4 regions of the Streptomyces sp. NPDC091287 genome follow, and region 4 is predicted to be linked to each of the others. Evidence: riboswitches for the same ligand, from Rfam matches in the RefSeq annotation. Region 4 holds a riboswitch; each other region holds the start of a gene.
The links. Region 4 has a riboswitch for cobalamin ahead of ACIQRW_RS20560 (ribonucleoside-diphosphate reductase subunit alpha). Riboswitches for the same ligand answer to the same signal wherever they lie in the genome.

Region 1 (5,555 bases), on a different contig from region 4:
CATCAGCACGACCTGGCTGGACCGGTCGCCGCCGGGCTTCAGCAGCACCGGGTTCATCAGGGCCGTCGGCTCCACCCGGGCGGCCTGCGCCTGCATCGCCTGGGCCCGGCCGATCTCCGCGCCCTGTCGGGTCACGAAGGAGTTCAGGGACATGTTCTGGGCCTTGAAGGGCGCGACCTTCACGCCCCGGCGCACCAGCCACCGGCAGATGCCCGCCGTGACGACGCTCTTGCCCGCGTCCGATGTGGTCCCCGCGACCAGCAGCCCGCCGCTCATGCCCGCTCCCGTTCCCGTACCGCGTTCCGTGCCGGACCGTTCATGACCGCCCCCGCCTCCGTCCTGTCGACGACCGTCCCGCGACCACGCGGCCCGCGACCATCCGCCCCGCCACGCACACGCCGAGGGCCAGCGTGCTCACCCGGCGCGACAGCCGTACCGCGCGTTCGATGTCCGTGCCCCGCACATCCCGCCCGGACTCCCCGTTCAGCACCGGCCGGTGCTCGACGCGCCCCGCGTACGCCAGGGTCCCGCCCAGCCGTACGCCGAGCGCCCCCGCGAACGCGGCCTCCACCGGCCCCGCGTTCGGGCTCGGGTGACGCCCCGCGTCCGCCCTCCAGGCACGTACGGCCTCCCGGGGCCGCCCGCCGCCCGCCACGGCCAGCGCGGCCGTCAGCCGGGCACCGGGCCACCCCGCGAGGTCGTCCAGACGGGCCGAGGCCCAGCCGTAACGGCGGTAGCGGGGCGACTTGTGGCCGACCATCGCGTCGAGCGTGTTCACGGCCCGGAAGCCGACGAGCCCCGGCACCCCGCCGATCGCCCCCCACACCAGCGCGCCGACGACGGCGTCCGAGGTGTTCTCGGCGACCGACTCGACGACCGCGCGGGCGATGCCCGGACCGTCCAGGGAGTGCGGATCGCGCCCGCACAGGTGCGGCAGCCGCTCCCGCGCCACCTCCAGATCCCCGGCGGCCAGGGCGCCGCCGATGGCGCGGGCCTCCTGCCCCAGCGACGTACCGCCCATGACGGACCAGGCGGTGGCGGCGGTCAGCGCGACGGCGAGCGCGGGGCGTCCCCGGACGGCGCGCGCGGTCAGCGCGGCCGCCCCCACGGCGCCTCCGGCGCAGACGAGGGTGTGCAGCGCGCCCCGGCCCCGGTCGTCGCGCCACAGCAGGGACTCCACCCGCGCGGCGGCGCGGCCGAATCCGGCGACGGGGTGGCCCCGACGGGGGTCGCCGAGCAGGGCGTCGGCGATCAGCCCGGCCGTGGCGCCGTACGCGAAAACGCGGTCGGCACGCACGGCTCAGCCGGTCGCGGGGAGAGAGGTTCCGGCGAGAGGGCCTGTCGTGGGGGGCACAGGAAGCGGCGCACGGCGGCCGGGCATGGCGTATGTCCTCACTCAGGGTCCGCGCCCTGGTTCGACGTGACCGGCGACGAGAGTCTCCTGGCTTCCGGATCCGCAGTTCCCCCGGCCTTCCAGCCCGCGTGGAGCGGGCCGTGACGTCCGGTGTGGGGGAGTGCTCCCCGGTGACAGTGGCGGGACCGCGCCGGATTCGCACCGGCTTCCTCTGCTGTCGCCGTAAATGGCTCCGGCAGTCCACCACGCCCCGCGAACAGCCGTCAACTCGCTGTTGACCTGCGAGGCTCCACTGTGCGCAGACGCACATCGGGCCGGACACACGAGGGTGTGTCCGGCCCGAAGGAGTGCGGGGTACGGGGTCAGGCGACGATCAGGTAGATCCCGTACGAGACCGCCGCGACGCACAGCGCGAAGCAGGCGTACGCGCCGGTGCGCGCCAGCGCCACCGACCCGCCGGAAGCGCGGCCTCCGGCCGTGGCGGACTGCTTGGAGAGGGCGACGATGCCCAGGGTGAAGAGGCCGACCAGCGCGACGGTGACCACCAGGCTGACACCGAAGACGGAGGCGAGAGCTGCCCAGTCGATTTTCATGCGGATCTGTCCTTACACCTTGGCCGGCGGCCGGGCCGGGTCGTCGGGCGCCGAGGCCGGGGCCGGGATGGTGGTTGCGAGGTCGGCGGCCGGGCCGCCGACGGGCGGCGGCTGGACCGCCGCCATGGCGGCGGTGACGATGCCCTGCGGCTCGCCCTCCCCGTCCGTGTCGTTGACGTTGGTGTGGTCGACCGGCTGGCGGCGCGAGGCCAGCCAGATGGCGAAGGAACCGCCCACGAGCAGGACCGCGGTGACCGTGATGCCCCAGGGACCCTGCTTGGTCAGGAACTCGGCGCCCGCACCGATCAGACCGGCCGCCGGGAGCGTCAGCCCCCAGGCGACGAACATCCGGGTGGCGGTGGACCAGCGGACCACGCCCCCCTTGCGGCCGAGGCCCGCGCCCATGACGGCACCGGAGCAGGACTGGGTGGTGGAGAGCGAGAAGCCGAGGTGCGAGGAGGCCAGGATGACCGTCGCCGCGCTGGTCTGGGCGGCGAAGCCCTGCGGCGGCTGGAGGTCGGTCAGTCCCTTGCCCATCGTGCGGATGATGCGCCAGCCACCGAGGTAGGTGCCGAGCGCGATGGCCACACCGGCGGAGACGATGACCCACAGGGGCGGGTTGGAGCCGGGGGCGAGGACGCCGCCGGTGACCAGGGCCAGCGTGATGATGCCCATCGTCTTCTGGGCGTCGTTGGTGCCGTGGGCCAGCGAGACGAGACCGGCGGAGGCGATCTGTCCGGCCCGGTAGCCCTTGGCCGTCGACTTCAGCTGACCCTCGTCGGTGACGTTCCGGTTGATCCGGTACGTCAGCCGCGTGGCCAGCATCGCGGCGAGGCCGGCGACCAGCGGGGCGGCGATCGCCGGGAGCAGCACCTTCGTGACGACGGTGCCGCCGTTGATCGAGGACCAGCCGGCCGACATGACCGCGGCGCCGATCAGACCGCCGAACAGGGCGTGGGAGGAGCTGGAGGGCAGGCCGACCAGCCAGGTCAGGAGATTCCACAGGATGGCGCCGACGAGCGCCGCGAAGATGACCTCGGTTCTGAGGCCGTCCTCGTTGACAATCCCGCCGGAGATCGTCTTGGCGACCTCCACCGACAGGAACGCGCCGATCAGGTTGAGAACGGCGGACATCGCCACCGCTGTCTTGGGTTTCAGAGCGCCGGTCGAGATGGTCGTCGCCATCGCGTTGGCAGTGTCGTGGAAACCGTTCGTGAAATCGAACACGAGAGCTGTCACGACCACAATCGCAAGCAGCAGCGTGATGTGTTCCATTTACCCAGGCAATCGTTCGACGTCAGTGGCACGTGGACCGTAGGCAACCTGGATGAACGGAAGATGAACTGGGCAGGGCGTTGCGGTGACCCCAAACGGAGTGGGTCGCCTCCGCTTGTGCGCGGGAGGGGCTGCGCGGTGCCTGTGAGGCGGGGTGTGGTCTGCCCTTTGCCTCCGTTTGGCGAACATTTTGAACGGCTGTTCGGCACTCGGAAGAGACCTCCGTCACCTCCCATGTGACGTTCCGGTTGCGCCTCTTGACCCCTACGCTCGCCCCATGAGCGAGCAGTACCCGGAATCCATCGGCAGGACCTGGCTGGACGTCGTCGCGACCGCCCGTCGCAGCGCGGCGGACGGCCTGGTCGTCGGCACCTCGGGCAATGTGTCGGCACGCGTCGGCGACCTGGTCCTGGTCACGCCCAGCGGGGTGCCCTACGACCGGCTCGGCCCCCGGGACGCGGTCGGAGTCGATCTGGAAGGCCGCCAGGTCCTCGGGGACCTCGGGCCGACCAGCGAACTCCCCCTCCACCTGGCCGTCTACCGCTCCACCGACGCCGCCGCGGTGGTCCACACCCACGCCGTGCACGCCACGGCCGTCTCCACCCTCGTCACCGAGGTGCCGCTCGTCCACTACGCCGCCGCCATCCTCGGCGGCCCCGTCCGCACCGCCGCCTACGCCCGCTACGGCACCCCGGAACTGGCCGAGGCCATGCTCGGGGCCCTGGAGGACCGCACCGGCTGTCTGCTCGCCAACCACGGCACCGTCACCTACGGCGACACGCTCGACCAGGCCTACGAGCGCACCGCCCAACTGGAGTGGCTCTGCCGCCTCTGGCTCACCGCGAGCTCCGTGCCCGGCCGCACCCCGGCCCTGCTCGACGCGGCCCAGCTGGACGAGGTGACGGAAGCGCTCAAGGGATACGGCCAGCCCGGCTGACCCGAGCGCCGCGCCCGCCCCCGGCACCCTCGCGAACCACCGGAGCCCGGGCCACAGCTCCGGCCCGGTCCCGGACGGCCCCGGCCCGCGTCCGCCCCGGTCCGGCCCCGGCCCGCGTCCGCCCCGGACGGCCCCGCCCGCTGGCAGCCCGCCTCCCGCCCCACGACACTGGAGCGGTGCGCCCGGTAACCGCGACGGCAACGGCCGTCACCACGATCCTCGGCGTCGGTGCGACAGCGGTCGCCGCCGGCCGGTACGCCAGCGGCGTCGCCCTCAAAGCGGCGCCCGGACGTCCCCTCCCCGCCGACCGCAGACTCACCGTGCACGCCACGGCGGCCGGTCAGGTCACCCTGACCCGGTCCTTCTCGGCGCTCAGGCCCGGCACCTACGGCCTGTCCGGACCCGGCGTCCACGCGGTCGTCGGGCCCGTCGTCGAAGGTGCCTCCCAGGCCGCCGACACCGTCGTCCGCAGGCTGGAGAGCGTCGGCCGGGGGCTCCTCGAACCGGGTGCGAAAGTGCGGCTCACCCCCGCGCTGTACGACGGTGACCCGAGCGTCGACCTCGGCCTGGACCACCAGGAGGTCGAGATCCCCGGCGAGCTGGGAACCCTGCCCGCCTGGTACGTCCCCGGCGCCCGCGACACCTGGGTCATCACCGTCCACGGCCTCGGCACCACCCGGGCCCACCCCATGAACCTGATGGGCTTCCTGCACGAACAGAGCTTCCCCGTGCTCGACCTCGCCCACCGGGGCGACCCCGGAGCCCCCCGCCCCGCGGACGGCCTCGGCCACTTCGGCGCCTCCGAGTGGCGCGACCTCGACGCCGCCCTCCGCTGGGCCCTGCGCCACGGGGCCCGCAACGTGATCGTCCACGGCTGGTCCACCGGCGCCACCATGGCCCTGTACGCCGCGGTCGAGTCCCCGCTCCGCGACCGGATCAGCGGCCTCGTCCTCGACTCCCCGGTGCTGGACTGGGCGGTCACCCTGCGCGCCCTGGCCGCGGCCCGCGGCGTCCCGGCCGCCCTGCTGCCGCTCGCCGTCCGCGCCGCCCAGGGCAGGACCGGGATGAACGCCGCCCCGCTGCTGGAGACCTCGGCGCCCGCCTCCCTGCGCACCCCGACCCTGATCCTGCACGGCCCGGACGACACCATCGCCCCCTGGGGCGCCTCCCGCGAGCTCGCCGCCCGCCGCCCGGACGTGGTCAGCCTCCACGCCGTACCGCAGGCTCCGCATGCGTCGATGTGGAACGCCGGCCCGGCCCGCTACGAAGAGACCCTGCGACGCTTCCTCACGCCCCTGATGTGAGCCGATGGGGTGAACTCTCCCGCTTGCCGCCGCACCGGGGGAACCTTTCCCGTACCGGTGAAACGCCTTCCGTTTGGGCTTTCGGGCCGTCA
Region 2 (5,555 bases), on a different contig from region 4:
CGGGACGACGGGGACCGGACGAGGTGACGGGGCGTCTTTGGGCCCTACCGGGCGAACTCCCTCAGGTCCTCCGCCAGCGAGCTGATGGCCGCGGGATTACGAGGGCTCTCGACCAGGTCCACGTAGTCGAGCACGACGATCCGGTCGTTCAGAATCGCGGATACGCCGGCGAGCGGCTTGTAGGACTTCAGGAACCTCCGCTTCTCGTCCGCTCCGGTGTCGCCGTAGTCGTTGATGACGATGACCTCGGGGTCGCGGTCGACCACGGTCTCCCAGCCCACCGTCGTCCAGCTGTCCTTGAGGTCCTTCATGATGTGGTCGCCGCCGGCCTTGGTGATGATGTCGTGCGGTCCGGCGTACGCGCCCGAGGTCAGCGGCTTGTCCTTCCCGTCGTCGTACAGGAAGACGCGGAGGCGGTCGCCGCCCTCGGCCGCCTTCGCCCGTGCCCCGGCGACCTCCTCGCGGAACGACGTGATGAGGGTGTCCGCCCGGTCCTCCACGTCGAAGATCTTTCCGAGGTTCCGCAGGTCGGTGTAGAGCGCTTCGAGCGGGGGCATGACTCCGCGGGCCTTGCCCTGCCCGTTGCGGCACGACTCGCTGAGCAGGTACGAGTCGATGCCCACCCGCTCCAGTTCGGCGGGGGTGAAACCCTCACCCTCGTTGAATCCGTAGTTCCAGCCGGCGAAGACCAGGTCGGCGCGGGCGTCGAGGACCAGTTCCTTGTTGATCCGCTCCTTGGAGAGCCACTTGGTCTTCTTGTAGCCGTCCTTCCAGGGGACGGACGTCATGTCGCCCTTGTCGTCGGGCATCACGTACCCGGCCATGTGGTCCTCGAGTCCGAGCGAGAACATGATCTCGGTGATGCCGGTGTCGTTGGTGACGACGCGTTGCGGGGCCTTGTCGTACGTCTTCTTCTCCCCGCAGTTCTCGACGGTCACCGGGTAGTGGCGGCCGGCCCCGGACTCGCCGGTCTTCCCGTCGGCCTGTGAGGTGACGTCCGCTCCGCAGCCGGTGAGGGCCAGGGCGGCCGCGAGCACGAGGGCCGCGGGACGCAGAAGGTTAGGCATGGTGGTCGAGGCTCCTTCAGGAGGTGGGGTCGGCAGGGGGAAGGTCGAAGAGCAGTTGGAGCGCGCCGGTCTCCGGATGTGCGACACGGTGCGCCCGTACGCCGAAGACGTCGGCCAGCAGCTCGGTGGTCAGGACCGCGTGCGGGGCCCCGGAGGCGACGATCCGGCCGCTGTCGATGACATGGACCAGGTCGCAGTGCAGGGCCGCCAGATTCAGGTCGTGCAGGGCGGTGAGCACGGTCAGGCCGCTGCCGCGGACCAGGGCGAGGACTTCCAACTGGTGGGCGATGTCCAGGTGGTTGGTGGGTTCGTCGAGCACCAGGACCCGCGGCTGCTGGGCGAGGGCGCGGGCGATCAGGACACGCTGCCGCTCGCCGCCGGAGAGGGTGAGGAAGCCGCGTTCGGCCAGGTGTCCCGCGCCGACCCCCGCCAGCGCCTCTTCGCAGAGGCGGCGGTCCTCGTCGGATGCCCGGGCCACCGGCCCCTGGTGCGGCAGCCGCCCCATGGCGACGATCTCGGCGACGGTGAAGTCGAAGTCGGCGGCCGCGTCCTGGGGAAGGGCCGCCAGTCGTCGGGCGCCTTCCCGCGCGCTCAGGGCGTGAAGGTCCTCACCGCCGATCCTCACGGCGCCGGCCGTGGGGCGCAGGGCCCGGTAGACACAGCGCAACAGGGTCGACTTCCCGCTGCCGTTGGGACCGACCAGGCCGACGAGCTGCCCCTCGGCCGCGCCCAGGTTGACCTGGTCCACCAGCCGTGCACCGGCGATCTCGACGGTCAGCGCGTCGATGTCGATCCGCATCAGATGCCTCCGAAGGAGTAGGAGCGCCGGCGCATGAGGAGGATGAAGCAGGGAACGCCGATGACCGCGGTGAGGACGCCCACCGGCAGCTCGGCCGGCGCCAGCACCACGCGCGAGAGGATGTCCACCCAGATCAGCAGGACGGCTCCCGCCAGGGGGGCGACGGCCAGGAGCCGGCGGTGGTCCGCGCCGACCAGCATCCGTGCGGCGTGCGGGACCATCAGGCCGACGAAGCCGATCGCTCCGCTCACCGCGACGACCGCCCCGGTGACGGCCGCGGAGACGAGGAAGAGCTCCTTGCGCAGTCTCCCGGGATCGACCCCGAGTGCGGCGGCGGTCTCGTCCCCCATGGCGAGTGCGTTCAGGCGCCGTGCCGACCAGCCGAGGTGCGCGAGGCCGGCGAGCACCGCGCCGGCGGCGATCGGCACAGCGGCCCAGTTGGCCCCGCTCAGGCTGCCGAGCAGCCACATCATCGCGGAGCGGGCCGCTTCCCCGCGCTCGGCCGCGAACACCATGAACGTGGTGACGGCGGAGAACCCGTAGTACATCGCGGTTCCCGTCAGGACCAGCCGGAGCGGGGTCAGTCCGCGTTCGGTGCGGGCGACCGCGTACACGAGCAGCATGGCGAGGAGCGCGGAGAGGAACGCCGCCGTGGACAGGGCCCAGATGCCCAGCGCTCCCAGGGCCCCGAAGATGAGTACGGCGTTGGCGCCGACCGCCGCGCCCGAGGAGATGCCGAGGACGAACGGGTCGGCCAGCGCGTTGCGCACCATGGCCTGGACGGCGACGCCGATGGCGGACAGGCCGGCCCCGACGACGGCCGCCAGCACGGCTCGTGGCAGGCGCAGTTCCCAGACGATGGTGTAGGCCGGGACCTCGTCGGGGCCGATGGCCCCGCCGGTCAGCCCTGCCCACAGGTAGCGCGTCACCTCCGCCCAGGAGAGCCCCGACGCCCCGAGCGCCGCCCCGCAGACGAGGGAGAGGGGCAGGGCCGCGCACAGGCCGGCCAGGAGGAACGGCAGGGGCACGCGCCGGGGTGGCGCCGGTCCGTTGCCGACGGGCGCGGGGCGCGACGGCTTGGAGGGTATGCGGTCGGAAGACGTGGCCACAGGCCGGTCGCTTTCGCCTCGGGCCGTGCGTCGCGCGATGAGGAGCGGCCCCGGACGGCGGCCGCCCCGCGCAGCGCCCATTCGCAGTCCACGGCGAATCGTCAGGAGCCTTCTCCGCCGCGGGTGATCGGGCTCACGGAACCGGGGGCTCCGTCTACCGTTGCGGGTCAGCGCCGGATTTCGACCGGACTTCCCCCGTGGCGGAACGCAGCCTAGCGCGTGCGTTCGCCCTCCCCCGGTGGAGGGTGAACGGCAGCGGCACGCGGAAGGTCCGGTCACCCGCCCCGAGGTGGGAGGGAGGCCCCGACGTGTCCGGAGGCCTCCGCGGTGTTCACCAACTGATGCGGGCGGCCACCGGGAGGTGGTCGCTGCCGGTCGCGGGCAGCAGCCACGAGCTTTCCGGCTCCACGCCCCGGACCAGGATCTGGTCGATCCGCACCACCGGGAAGGCGGCGGGCCAGCTGAAGCCGAACCCGTCACCCGCCGTCTCCTGCGCCGATCGCATCCGCGAGGTGATGCCCGCGTACGCCCGGTCGTCCAGGGTTCCGTTCAGATCGCCGAGCAGCACCACCCGCTCGTTCCGCTCGGCGGCGACCGCCCGGCCGAGCGACTGCGCGCCGGCGTCCCGTTGGCCCGACGAGAGGCCCGCCCGGGGATTCACGCGTACGGATCCGAGGTGCGCCACGTACACCGCCAGGGGCCCGTGGTCCGTGGCCACCGTGGTGCGCAGTCCCCGGTTGTACTCCAGCTTGACGTCGGCGGGCTTCGCGTCCCCCAGCGGCCCCGCGTCCATCGCGACGTCGACCGGCCGGGTGTCCGACAGCGGCAGCCTGCTCCACACGCCGACCGTGCCCAGCACCGTGTGGTGGGGGTACGTCGTCGCCAGCTCCATCTCGTGCGTCCTCCGGGCCGCCGGGTCCAGCTCTTCCAGTGCCAGCACGTCCGCACCTGAGGCGGCCAGGGCGCGGGCGGTGCCCGCCGTGTCGGGGTTGTCGGCGCCGACGTTGTGGCTGACCACGGTGAGGTCGCCGCCCGGGCGAGACTTGTCGGTGAGCAGCCCGCCGAAGAGGTTCAGCCACACGACGGCCGGCAGCAGCAGCGCGACGAGTGCGGGGACGGAGCGGCGCAGCAGTGCCCCGGCCAGCAGCACCGGGATGAACAGGCCGAACCACGGGAGGAAGGTCTCCACCAGGCTGCCGAGGTTTCCGACCCGGTTCGGGATGCTCGCGTGCAGCAGCAGGAACAGGCCCAGCAGCAGAGCCGCCGCCGCGAGCACCCGGCCGCGCTTCCGGGGACCTGTCCTCGCGCCGGTGTGCCGGGGGTCGGTGTCCCGGGGGCCCGCGTCCCCGAGATCGGCATCGCCGCGCCCGGAACCGGAGGGGGCCACGTCTCTCTGCGCCGTCCCGGCCGTGTCCACGTCGCCCTGTGCGGCACCGGCCGCGTCCACCTGCGTCATCGTCTGTCCTCGCTCGCTGCCGGTCACTGTCGCATCCTCGGGTCCTGGGTGGGGTCGGCGTACATGCGCGGGCAACCCCGGTCGATCGCTTCGGTGCGCAGCTCGTAGTGCCAGGGTTCGTTCCGGTAGGTCTGGCACAGTCCGTACGCGGCGCCGTGCTCGGACAGCCACTCCGACGCGTCGGCCGGTCCGATGTCGACCGCGTCCCCCGACACGTGCGGCGACGTCTTCGCGGTGGCCACCCATCGGGCGGCCTCGGCCTCGGACCCGTACCGCGCGATCGCCTTGCGGAGCAGCTGATCCTGATACTCCGGTGATCGCCAGCCGCTGTTGACGGCGAACTCGACGCCGTCACGCGCCGCCTCCCGTGCCGCCCGGCGGAGGGCCGCGAGCAGATCCGTGTCGAGGTTGGCGACGGCCGGGACCCCGTCGTCGAGCACCGTCACGCCGTCGGGGACGGCCCCGTCGGCCGCTCCCAGCGCTCCACGGAGCTCGCGGTGCGGTGGAGGAGGCAGGGCTGCCGGCGCCGAGGAGGCGGCGGCGGACGGGGAGCGCGGTGAGGCCGGGGTCGACGGGGCGTGCGTCGGGTTCAGCAGGGCGTGGCCGAGGGCTGCCGCGATCGCTGCCACGACGGCTACCGCGCCGACGACAAGGGGCCCGCGTGTCCGGCGGGATGTTGTTCGCACTGACGGCGGTGGTCGAGTCATACCGCGATTCAAGGCAGCGAGGTGTTGCCGACCCGTATGCGGTTTTCGATACGCCGACGATAAGTGCCGACTCGTAGCATCGGCCCATGCGCGTGCTGATCGTCGAGGACGAACCCTATCTGGCGGAGGCCGTCCGCGACGGCCTGCGTCTCGAAGCGATCGCGGCGGACATCGCGGGTGACGGGGACACCGCTCTGGAGCTGCTGAGCGTCAACACCTACGACATCGCCGTCCTGGACCGCGACGTCCCCGGGCCGTCCGGCGACGAGATCGCCGAACACATCGTCGCCTCCGGCAGTGGCATGCCGATCCTCATGCTCACGGCGGCCGACCGCCTCGACGACAAGGCCTCCGGGTTCGGGCTCGGCGCCGACGACTACCTCACGAAACCCTTCGATCTCCGGGAGCTCGTGCTCA
Region 3 (5,555 bases), on a different contig from region 4:
GTCCCGCCTCGCGGGGGTAGCCGTGGGCAGCCAGTTCGCGGGCGACCTGCATATGGGAGCGGGCCGCCTCCAGGCTGATGACGTCGGCGTCGAGGTCGTCGATGGCCTGGACGATGTCGCCGAACTCCGCGTAGCACATGTGGGTGTGGATCTGGGTGTCCGGCCGCACCCCGGAGGTGGCGAGCCGGAAGGACTCCGTCGCCCACTCCAGGTACGCGGCGTGCCCGGCCGCCCGCAGCGGCAGTGTCTCGCGCAGCGCGGGCTCGTCGACCTGGATCACCGAAGTGCCGGTCGCCTCCAGGTCGTTCACCTCGTCACGCAGGGCGAGGGCCACCTGGCGGGCGGTGTCGCCGAGCGGCTGGTCGTCGCGGACGAAGGACCAGGCGAGCATGGTGACCGGGCCGGTGAGCATGCCCTTGACGGGGCGTGCGGTCAGCGACTGCGCGTACGTCGTCCAGCGCACCGTCATCGGCTCGGGGCGCGAGATGTCGCCCGCGAGGACCGGCGGCCGGACGTATCGGGTGCCGTAGGACTGCACCCAGCCGTGCTGGGTGGCGAGGTAACCGGTGAGCTGCTCGGCGAAGTACTGGACCATGTCGTTGCGTTCGGGCTCGCCGTGCACCAGGACGTCCAATCCGGCCTTCTCCTGGAAGGAGAGGACCTCGCGGATCTCCTCCTTGATGCGCTCCTCGTAGCCGGCCTCGTCGATCCGCCCCGCCCGCAGGTCGGCGCGCGCGGTGCGCACTTCGGTGGTCTGCGGGAACGAGCCGATGGTGGTCGTCGGCAGCAGCGGCAGCCCGAGGTGGGCGCGTTGGGCGGCGGCACGTTCCGGGTACGGCTGGGAACGGCGGCCGTCCGCGTCGGTGACGGCCGCCGTGCGGGCGCGGACGGCCGGGTCGCGGGTGAGCGCGGCGTCGGTGCGGGAGGCCAGATCGGCTCGGTTGACGGCGAGTTCGGCCGCGATGGTGTCCGTGCCGCCGCCCAGTCCGCGGGCCAGGACGACGATCTCCTCGGTCTTCTGCCGGGCGAAGGCGAGCCAGCGGGCGATCCCCGGGTCGATTCCGTGCTCGGCGTCCGCGTCCAGCGGGACGTGCAGCAGCGAGCAGGAGGCGGAGACGTCGACCCGGTCGGCGAGGCCGAGGAGGGTGCCGAGGGTGGCGAGTGACTTCTCGTAGTCGTTGATCCAGACGTTGCGGCCGTTCACGACACCGGCGACCAGGCGCTTGCCGGGCAGTCCGCCGGCCGCCGCGAGGTCGTCGAGGTTCCCCGCGCCGGACTCGGTGAAGTCCAGGGCCAGCCCGTCGACGGGGGCCTTGGCCAGGACCGCGAGCGCTTCGCCGAGCCGCCCGAAGTAGGAGGCGACCAGCAGTTGGGGCCGGTCGGCGAGTCCGCCGAGCTCGCGGTAGGCGCGGGCGGCGGCGTTCAGCTCGCCCGGGGTGCGGTCCTGGACGAGTGCGGGTTCGTCGAGCTGCACCCATGTGGCGCCCGCCGCGCGCAGGTCGGCGAGGACCTCGGCGTACACGGGCAGCAGCCGGTCCAGCAGGGTCAGCGGCTCGAAGTCCGCCGCCACCCCGGGGGCCGCCTTGGCGAGCAGGAGGTAGGTGATGGGTCCGACCAGCACCGGCCGGGGCGTCAGACCGAGGGCGAGTGCCTCCTGGAACTCCGCGACCTGCTTGGCGGAGTCGGCGGTGAACACCGTGTCGGGCCCCAACTCAGCCACCAGATAGTGGTAGTTGGTGTCGAACCACTTCGTCATCTCCAGCGGGGCGACGTCCTGCGTACCGCGGGCCATGGCGAAGTAGCCGTCGAGGGCGTCGGCGTCGACGGCTTCACGGTGCCGCTCGGGGACGGCACCGACCATGACGCTGGTGTCCAGGACGTGGTCGTAGTACGAGAAATCACCGGTCGGCACCTCGTGGACTCCGGCCTCGGCGAGCTGCTGCCAGGTTCCCCTGCGGAGCTCGGCGGCGGTCTCCCGGAGGGCGTCAGCGTCGACGCGGCCCTTCCAGTAGCCCTCGATGGCCTTCTTCAGTTCACGGTTGCGACCCTGGCGGGGGTAGCCGTACACGGTGGCCCGTGCTGCCGCGGCTGCGGGCTTCGCTGTCACGTGACTCTCCTTCGCGAGCGTGTCTGCGGGACAGATCCCGGGACGGGACGCGGACGCGAAGGGGTGACGCATCGGGCGGAGACCGGGACACGGGGAACCGTGTCCGTCCGCCGGATGGTTACGCCGACCCGCCCACGAGGTCACCGAGATCTCCGCACGCGAACAGTCGCGTGCGGGCAACGGGCAGGTCTTCGGACTCGCGGGCACGTCTGCCGGGGCAGACACCTAATGGCCGTCGCTTCCCAGACCCGGCCGGGCCCAGTGCGTATGACGGCGGTCGTTCCCACTCACCGCTGCGGGGCAGTCCCGGATTCCCACCGGGTTCCCTCTTACGACACCCTGCCTGGCGGACAGGGCGAACCAGCTGCGCCGATCAGCCTAAGCGGACGCCCGGCCCGCGCACACCGTTGTGCACACTTCGGACGGTGACGTGAGACACGGGTCGGCGTACTCCCCCCGACTCCGGGTCGACTCCGTCGCGGCAGGACACCGCGCCGAGCCACGCACGTTCTCCGCTCGTTCGGCCGTTCGTCAGCCGCGTGCTGACCGCCAGTCAGGTCGGACGCGTCCACTGGACGTGACAGTGACACAGATGTAACCGAATGGCGTAGGGACTGCGGAACCACCGAGCGTCACAAGCCGTTCTTCTTCCCACTACACGGCCGCCGACCCGCGGCGAGGCCGACCGAGGAAACGGAAAACGCCAGATGAAGAAGACAGTCGGGTGGGCCCAGGACGGCGACGACTGGACGATCACCGTGAACGGCACGCTGTATCGCGCGATCGAACGACCGGCCGACGGCCGGGTGCACAACTATCTGGTGCGGGGCGACGACCTCACCGCCGAATGCCCGAGCCTGGGGCACGGGCTCGGCATGATCAGAGCGCACGAGACCCGGCGCTGACACCCCTGACACCCCTGTCGGTCCGACGACGAGGTGCGGAGGCCCTCGCCGCCCGCGCCTCGACGTGGACCCGTCGGTCATCGACCGTCAGTCGCCGCCCGCGCCGGGCGTTCGGCTCAGCAGATAGGTGTCCATGATCCAGCCGTGCCGTTCGCGGGCCTCCGCGCGCAGCCCGCTGATCCGGCCGGCCACCTCGTCGAGCGGGCCGGAGACCAGGATCTCGTCCGGGGTCCCGATGTAGGCGCCCCAGTGGATCCACCACCCCCTGCCCGTCAGATGCGTGAAGCTCTCATGGCCGTCGAGCATCACGACGAGGTCGCAGTCCTCGGGGAATCCCTGGGCGAGACGTCGTCCGGGGGTGATGTGGATGGGGCGGCCGACCCGGTTCAGAGTGACGCGGTGCCGGGCGGCGAGGGCGGAGACGCTGCTGATGCCGGGGATCACCTCGTGGCCGAATTCCACCGTGCCGCGGCCTCGGATGTCGTCGAGGATCGCGAGGGTGCTGTCGTACAGGGACGGGTCGCCCCACACCAGGAAGGCTCCACACTGTCCCGGTGCGAGCTCCTCGACGATCAGGCGTTCGCAGATGTCGGCGCGGCGGTGGCGCCAGTCGTGCACCGCCGAGGTGTAGCGCCCGGCGTCCTGCTGGGTGCGGTCCCGCCACGGGTCCTCGGCCTCGACGACGCGGTAGGGGCCGGTGAGGTGTTCGTCGAGGATGTCCCGCCGCAGCCGGGTCAGCGCGTCCTTCTCCTTGCCCTTTCCCAGCACGAAGAAGACGTCGGCCCGGCGCATGGCCTTCACCGCGGCGAGCGTCAGGTGGTCGGGGTCGCCGGCGCCCATGCCGATGACGAGGATGTGGCGGGGTGCGTCGCTCATGTCGGCCGATCATGCCAGGGGTGGGCGGGATGAACCGGTCCCGAGCATGCGTTATGGACGTTTGTGTCCGGCTCACAACGGGCCGGGACCCGAGGGCGGAGGCATGGCTGTGCACGGTGAGTACAAGGTTCCCGGCGGGAAGCTGGTCGTGGTGGACCTGGAGGTGGCGGGCGGGGCGTTGCGGAACGTCCGCGTCGCCGGAGACTTCTTCCTCGAACCCGACGAGGCGATCCTGGCGATCGACGCGGCACTGGAGGGCGCCCCGGCCCACACCGACACGGCCGGGCTCGCCGCCCGGATCGAGGCGGCGCTGCCCGACTCCACGGTGATGCTCGGGCTGAGCGCGGAGGGCGTCGCCGTCGCCGTACGCCGGGCGCTCGCGCAGGCCACGGAGTGGAGCGACTACGACTGGCAGCTGATTCACGAGGCCCCGCAGTCGCCCGCGCTGCACATGGCGCTGGACGAGGTCATCACCGCCGAGGTCGCGGCGGGCCTGCGGCCGCCGACGCTGCGGGTCTGGGAGTGGGACTCCCCCGCCGTGATCATCGGCAGCTTCCAGTCGCTGCGCAACGAGGTGGACCCGGCGGGCGTCGAACGGCACGGCGTGAACGTCGTACGCCGGATCTCCGGCGGCGGCGCGATGTTCGCCGAGCCCAGCTCCACCATCACCTACTCGCTGGCCGTCCCCCAGTCACTGGTCTCCGGGCTGTCGTTCGCCGACAGCTACGCCTATCTGGACGACTGGGTCCTCGAAGCCCTCGCGGACATGGGCATCAAGGCCTGGTACCAGCCGCTCAACGACATCGCCACCGAGGTCGGCAAGATCGCCGGGGCCGCACAGAAGCGGATGGTCGGGCCGGACGGCGGGCCGGGAGCCGTGCTGCACCACGTGACCATGGCGTACGACATCGACGCCGACAAGATGCTGGAGGTGCTGCGGATCGGCAAGGAGAAGATGTCCGACAAGGGCACCCGGTCCGCGAAGAAGCGCGTCGACCCGCTGCGACGGCAGACCGGGCTCCCCCGCCAGACCGTCATCGAGCACATGATCGAATCGTTCCGCAGGCGTCACGGGCTCACCGCGGGCAGCGTGACGGACGACGAGCTGGCGCGCGCGGAGGAGCTCGTACGGACGAAGTTCGCTACGCCGGAGTGGACTGCCAGGGTGCCGTAGCGAAGCCCGGACCCGCGAGACGTCCGCGCGGCATACTGGGACCCATGGACAGGGCGGCGCCAGGATCCGGGGTACGGGAACGGCTCGGCAGGAGCCTGTTCGCCCGGGTCGCGGGCCCCTCCGGACCGGAGAACCGGGCCCGGATCCATGGCACCCCGGGCCCCCGCTGGTTCGGCCCGGACCGGCCGGTGCGCCGGGTGCACGGGGACGCGTCCATGTTCATCGGCGGGCTGCGGGCCCTGCTCCTCCAGTCGCTGCACCCCCTCGCCATGGCCGCCGTCGCGGGCCACTCGGGGTTCCGGGGCGACCCGTGGGGGCGGCTCCAGCGGACCAGCACGTTCCTGGCGGTGACCACGTTCGGTACGGCGGAGCACGCCCAGGAGGCGGTCGACCGCGTACGGTCCGTGCACGAGGGGGTGCGCGGAGTCGCGTCCTCCGGTGAGCCGTACCACGCGGCCGACCCGCACCTGTTGTGCTGGGTGCACATCGCCGA
Region 4 (5,555 bases):
GGCCGTGCGGCGTGGAGATGGTGAAGCCCGCGTGGGTGTTCAGGACGGGACCCTCGGCGGAGACCACCGCGAAATCGTGCACCGGCAGGCCTTCCTCACTGCGGTCCAGGCCGAACACCTCGCACAGGACGCCGAGTTCGAAGGGGTGGACCTCGTCGAGGAGGAGGGCGGCGACATTGGTCAGCATGGTCCGAGTGTGGCAGCTATTTGATGTCCCATGGCAGTCCTGCCACTGATGTTTTTCGTTCCGGCGGTCCAGAGTAGAGGCATGAACACATTCCTGAACTACCTGGTCGTAGTAGCACTTTTCGCCCTCGTCCTCGCGCCCGTGGCCCTCGGCGTCGCCCGCGAACGCCGCATCGACCGCCAGCTGCGGGAGGCGGAACGCGGGCGGCGCGCGGCCGGACCCCCGGAGACGGAAAGCGCCGCGCGACCGGTCCCGGCCGCGCGGCGCCCCCACCTCAGAAGCTGGGCCAGGGTCTGAGGACCCTCGTCGGCCGGCGCGTCTAGAAGTCGTCGTCGAACCCGACCGAGCCCTCCACGGCCACCTGGTAGGCGGACGGGCGGCGCTCGAAGAAGTTCGTCAGCTCCTGGACGCCCTGGAGCTCCATGAAGGAGAACGGGTTCTCCGAGCCGTACACCGTCGGGAAGCCGAGGCGGGCGAGCCGCTGGTCGGCGACGCACTCCAGGTACTGGCGCATCGACTCGGTGTTCATGCCCGGCAGGCCCTCGCCGCACAGGTCGCGGCCGAACTGCAGCTCCGCCTCGACCGCTTCCCTCAGCATGTCGGTGACCTGCTGCTGGAGCGCGTCGTCGAAGAGCTCCGGCTCCTCCTTGCGGACGGTGTCCACGACCTCGAACGCGAAGTTCATGTGCATCGTCTCGTCACGGAACACCCAGTTGGTGCCCGTGGCGAGACCGTGCAGCAGACCCCGCGAGCGGAACCAGTACACGTACGCGAACGCGCCGTAGAAGAACAGCCCCTCGATGCAGGCCGCGAAGCAGATCAGGTTCAGCAGGAAGCGGCGGCGGTCCGCCTTCGTCTCCAGCCGGTCGATCTTCTCGACCGAGTCCATCCACTTGAAGCAGAACTGCGCCTTCTCACGGATCGAGGGGATCTCCTCGACCGCGTCGAACGCCGACGCCCGGTCGTCCGGGTCGGGCAGATAGGTGTCCAGCAGCGTCAGATAGAACTGGACGTGCACGGCCTCCTCGAAGAGCTGCCGCGACAGGTACAGCCGCGCCTCGGGGGAGTTGATGTGCTTGTACAGCGTCAGCACGAGGTTGTTGGAGACGATCGAGTCACCGGTCGCGAAGAACGCCACCAGCCGGCCGATCATGTGCTGCTCGCCCGGCGACAGCTTGGCGAGATCGGAGACGTCCGAGTGGAGGTCGACCTCCTCGACGGTCCAGGTGTTCTTGATCGCGTCCCGGTAGCGCTCGTAGAAGTCCGGGTAGCGCATGGGACGCAGGGTCAGTTCGAAGCCCGGGTCGAGCAGGTTCTTGGTGTCGTTGGTGCTCATTACTGGCAGGCCTCGCAGGACTCGGGGTTTTCCAGGGAGCAGGCGATCGCGTCCGCGTCGGGAGCCGACGCCTGCTGTACGGGAATGGGGGCGGCGGCCGTCGCCTGGCCGGACGCGGCACGGGCGATCCGGGTCGCCGGGCGTGAACGCAGGTAGTACGTCGTCTTCAGCCCCTGCTTCCAGGCGTACGCGTACATCGAGGAGAGCTTGCCGATCGTCGGCGTCTCCAGGAACAGGTTGAGCGACTGGCTCTGGTCGAGGAACGGCGTACGGGCCGCCGCCATGTCGATCAGGCCGCGCTGCGGGATCTCCCACGCCGTGCGGTACAGCGCCCGCACGTCCTCGGGGATCCAGGCGAAGCCCTGCACGGAGCCGCTCGCCTCGCGCAGCGCCTCGCGGGTGCGGGCGTCCCACACGCCGAGCTTCTTCAGCTCGTCCACCAGGTAGGCGTTGACCTGGAGGAACTCACCGCTGAGCGTCTCGCGCTTGAACAGGTTGGAGACCTGCGGCTCGATGCACTCGTACACCCCGGCGATCGAGGCGATCGTGGCGGTCGGGGCGATGGCCAGCAGCAGCGAGTTGCGCATGCCGGTCTTGGCGACCCGGGCGCGCAGGGTGTCCCAGCGCTCCGGCCAGTTCAGCTCGGTGTCGTAGTGGTCGGGGTGCAGCACCCCGCGCGCGGCCCGGGTCTCGGACCAGGCGGGCAGCGGGCCCCGGGGGGTCCCCCCTGAACCGGAGCCTGTCGGAGGCTCTTGGGGGCGCTCGGCGAGGTCGCAGGACGCCTCGTACGCGGCGAGCATGATCCGCTCGGAGATCTTCGTGGAGAGTGCGCGGGCCTCGGGGGAGTCGAACGGCAGGCGCAGCTGGAAGAAGACGTCCTGGAGGCCCATCGCGCCCAGGCCGACCGGACGCCAGCGGGAGTTGGAGCGCCCGGCCTGCTCGGTCGGGTAGAAGTTGATGTCGACGACCCGGTCGAGGAAGGTCACGGCGGTCCGCACGGTGGCGTCCAGCCGGTCCCAGTCGATCGAACCGTCCACCACGAACGCGCCGAGGTTGACCGAGCCCAGGTTGCAGACGGCCGTCTCGCCGTCGTCCGTGACTTCGAGGATCTCCGTGCACAGGTTGGAGGAGTGCACGACCCGGCCCGGCTCGGCGGTCTGGTTCGCGGTCCGGTTGGAGGCGTCCTTGAACGTCATCCAGCCCTGGCCGGTCTGCGCGAGGGTCCGCATCATCCGGCCGTACAGCTCACGCGCCGGAATCGTTCTGCGGGCCAGGCCCTTGGCCTCGGCCGCCCGGTAGGCCGCGTCGAACGCGTCGCCCCACAGGTCGACCAGCTCGGGCACATCGGCTGGGGAGAACAGCGACCACTCGGTGTCCGCGTCGACCCGGCGCATGAACTCGTCCGGGATCCAGTGCGCCAGGTTCAGGTTGTGCGTACGCCGCTGGTCCTCACCGGTGTTGTCGCGGAGCTCCAGGAACTCCTCGATGTCCGCGTGCCAGGTCTCCAGGTAGACCGCCGCCGCGCCCTTGCGCCGGCCGCCCTGGTTCACCGCCGCCACGGAGGCGTCCAGCGTCTTCAGGAACGGCACGATGCCGTTCGAGTGCCCGTTGGTGCCCCGGATCAGCGAACCCCGGGCGCGGATGCGGGAGTACGACAGACCGATGCCGCCCGCGTGCTTGGAGAGCCGCGCCACCTGGTGGTAGCGGTCGTAGATCGAGTCCAGCTCGTCCTTCGGCGAGTCCAGCAGGTAGCAGGAGGACATCTGCGGGTGCCGGGTGCCGGAGTTGAAGAGCGTGGGGGAGGAGGGGAGGTAGTCCAGCCGGCTCATCAGCCCGTACAGCGCGGCGACCTCGTCCAGCGCCCGCACCGACTCGTCCTCGGCGAGGCCCGCGGCCACGCGGAGCATGAAGTGCTGCGGGGTCTCGATGACCTGCCGGGTGATCGGGTGGCGCAGCAGGTAGCGGCTGTGCAGCGTCCGCAGACCGAAGTAGCCGAAGCGGTCGTCGGCGCCGTCCGCCAGGGCCTGTTCGACGAGCTTGTCGAGGGCGGCCGAGTGGAGCGCGACGAACGCGGCGGTGCGGTCGGCGATCAGGCCCTCGCGGTGGCCCACGGCGACCGAGGCGGAGAAGGACGTCGCGCCCTGGCCAGCGGCCTCGTCCGCGATCGTGCGGGTCAGCAGCCGGGCGGCCAGCCGGGAGTACGCCGGGTCCTCGGAGATGAGCCCCGCGGCGGCCTCGGTGGCCAGCGAGCGCAGCTCGGCCTCGTCGGAGCGGGCGTTGCGTCCGCGCAGCGCGGCCGCGGCGACCCGTCCGGGGTCGGTGTCGGGAAGATCGACGGTGAGGTCGGTCAGGGTCCGCAGCAAGGCGGTCCCGGGTCCGTCGTTCGTGCCTGCTCCGGACGTGGTGGAGGCAGCGGATGCGGTGGCTGAAACCGGATCGGCGGGCGCGATGGTCACTGGGCTTTCCCTCGCTCGGCAGGGGCCGGCGGCAGGCGGGGAAGCCGGGCAGCGCGAAACCCGGGGCAGGGCAGCACAGCTGACGGCGTCCACCGGCCTATCCGCGAGACCCGGACGTCTGGCGTCCGATTCGGTCGAGCCGGACGCGCTGTCGACAGGTCTTCGGACTTGCGGGTGTGCAAAAGCACACTGATCACACCGTTGCGGGACAGTTCCGGATTCGCACCGGATTCCCCTGCGGCGACAGCGAGGTCGAGCATACATGTGGGGGCCGCCGGATGAAGCGGCCCCCACATGTTGTGTCGCGACGATTTAACACGCCCCTCAGAAGGGCGCCTCCAGCTCCAGCCGGAAGGTCATGAGCCGTAGTCCCGGCACCGGTTCCCAGTCCCGTTCGGGGGTTCGTACGAAGCCGAGCCGACGGTAGATCCTATGGGCTCCGAGCATGGCCGGCTGCGTCGACAGCACGAGCGCCCGCACGCCCTCGGCGGACCGGGCGCGCTCGACGCACGCCCGCACGAGGGCCTCTCCCACGCCCCGCCCGCGTCCCTCGCGGGCCACGGCCAGCATCCGGAACTCGGCCTCGTCCGGACCGGCGATGTCGCGCCACGGGGTGCCGGGTGCGGCATAGGTCACACCGCCGAGCACCGCCCCGTGCGCGTCGAGCGCGACGAGGACCTCGGCCTCGGTCGCGCGTTGCTCCACCGCCCGCAACTTGAGCAGATACGGGTCCCGCGGGCCGTCCAGCAGACCGTCGCCGAGATACGCCTCGGCGATGATCCCGCCGAGGACGGCGTACTCGCCGGGCTCCGCCGCTCTGATCGTCAGATCCATCAGCCACTCGCTCCCACGTCAGCCACTCGCTCCCACGTCGTTGTTGGGCGCGCCGTCGCCCACCGGCGGCAGGTCCCCACGCTCGACCGGCCGCTGCCCGGGTGCCTCGTCGGCCGGCGGGAGCACCTGGTCCAGCTCGTGGTCGTCGGCGCGGTGGGCGGCCCGCGCCGCGGACCGCAGCGTCGCCCGGTCCACCTCTGCGGGCGCCCCGCTCACGGTGACCACGAGTCCGCCCTGCTCCCACGCGTACGCGTGGCCCGACTCCGTGGCCCGGTACCACTGTTCACCGTCCCGCTCGCACGTCTTCACGGGCTCCCGGCCGCCCTCGGGCGCGGGGTCCTTCGTACAGTCGGCCCCGGCGTGCGCCCGGCGCTCCACCCGCAGCTGGATCTGCCCGCCGTCGGGTGTGGTGTAGACGCTGCCGAACCCGTCGTCGCCGATCACCCCGACCGACTGGCGGGCCAGGGTGTACCCCGGGACTTCGGTCACCCATACGTGCTCCGCGACGGTCTGCACGGCCAGCGCCCGCGCCTCCAGCTCTGCCCGGTCGGGCGCCGGGGCCGCCGAGGCGCTCCGGTCCGCCGCCTCCGTGCCGGTCGCCACCTCGGTGCCGCAGCCCGTCGCCGCCGCCAGGGCCAACGCCAGCGCCAAGGTCGTGAGTACGGGACGGAGCCGGGGCGGCCGGGGATGCGATGTCATGGGCACATCCTTTCGTACGGTGAGGGCTCCGCGCACCGGGAAA

Region 1: it holds a riboswitch for cobalamin, as region 4 does, so the genes downstream of both, ACIQRW_RS35400 (cobalamin biosynthesis protein) here and ACIQRW_RS20560 (ribonucleoside-diphosphate reductase subunit alpha) in region 4, are expected to answer to the same signal.
Region 2: it holds a riboswitch for cobalamin, as region 4 does, so the genes downstream of both, ACIQRW_RS23850 (FecCD family ABC transporter permease) here and ACIQRW_RS20560 (ribonucleoside-diphosphate reductase subunit alpha) in region 4, are expected to answer to the same signal.
Region 3: it holds a riboswitch for cobalamin, as region 4 does, so the genes downstream of both, metE (5-methyltetrahydropteroyltriglutamate--homocysteine S-methyltransferase) here and ACIQRW_RS20560 (ribonucleoside-diphosphate reductase subunit alpha) in region 4, are expected to answer to the same signal.

The regions. Positions count from the first base shown of each region.
Region 1 is NZ_JBIVUV010000028.1:55,986-61,540, reverse strand. It holds gene ACIQRW_RS35405 (cobyric acid synthase) at 1-276, opposite strand, end outside; gene ACIQRW_RS35400 (cobalamin biosynthesis protein) at 317-1,297, opposite strand; cobalamin riboswitch at 1,435-1,567, opposite strand; gene ACIQRW_RS35395 (hypothetical protein) at 1,717-1,947, opposite strand; gene ACIQRW_RS35390 (anion permease) at 1,960-3,222, opposite strand; gene ACIQRW_RS35385 (class II aldolase/adducin family protein) at 3,500-4,159, shown strand; gene ACIQRW_RS35380 (alpha/beta hydrolase) at 4,336-5,463, shown strand.
Region 2 is NZ_JBIVUV010000014.1:75,933-81,487, forward strand. It holds gene ACIQRW_RS23835 (NAD-dependent protein deacetylase) at 1-85, shown strand, start outside; gene ACIQRW_RS23840 (ABC transporter substrate-binding protein) at 45-1,067, opposite strand; gene ACIQRW_RS23845 (ABC transporter ATP-binding protein) at 1,084-1,866, opposite strand; gene ACIQRW_RS23850 (FecCD family ABC transporter permease) at 1,866-2,975, opposite strand; cobalamin riboswitch at 3,076-3,201, opposite strand; gene ACIQRW_RS23855 (endonuclease/exonuclease/phosphatase family protein) at 3,307-4,431, opposite strand; gene ACIQRW_RS23860 (M15 family metallopeptidase) at 4,455-5,060, opposite strand; gene ACIQRW_RS23865 (response regulator transcription factor) at 5,225-5,555, shown strand, end outside.
Region 3 is NZ_JBIVUV010000004.1:3,719-9,273, forward strand. It holds gene metE (5-methyltetrahydropteroyltriglutamate--homocysteine S-methyltransferase) at 1-2,107, opposite strand, end outside; cobalamin riboswitch at 2,272-2,487, opposite strand; gene ACIQRW_RS06650 (hypothetical protein) at 2,815-3,012, shown strand; gene cobF (precorrin-6A synthase (deacetylating)) at 3,100-3,888, opposite strand; gene ACIQRW_RS06660 (biotin/lipoate A/B protein ligase family protein) at 3,998-5,062, shown strand; gene ACIQRW_RS06665 (oxygenase MpaB family protein) at 5,107-5,555, shown strand, end outside.
Region 4 is NZ_JBIVUV010000011.1:229,595-235,149, forward strand. It holds gene ACIQRW_RS20545 (helix-turn-helix domain-containing protein) at 1-187, opposite strand, end outside; gene ACIQRW_RS20550 (hypothetical protein) at 269-484, shown strand; gene ACIQRW_RS20555 (ribonucleotide-diphosphate reductase subunit beta) at 507-1,523, opposite strand; gene ACIQRW_RS20560 (ribonucleoside-diphosphate reductase subunit alpha) at 1,523-3,979, opposite strand; cobalamin riboswitch at 4,115-4,251, opposite strand; gene ACIQRW_RS20565 (GNAT family N-acetyltransferase) at 4,304-4,813, opposite strand; gene ACIQRW_RS20570 (hypothetical protein) at 4,832-5,512, opposite strand.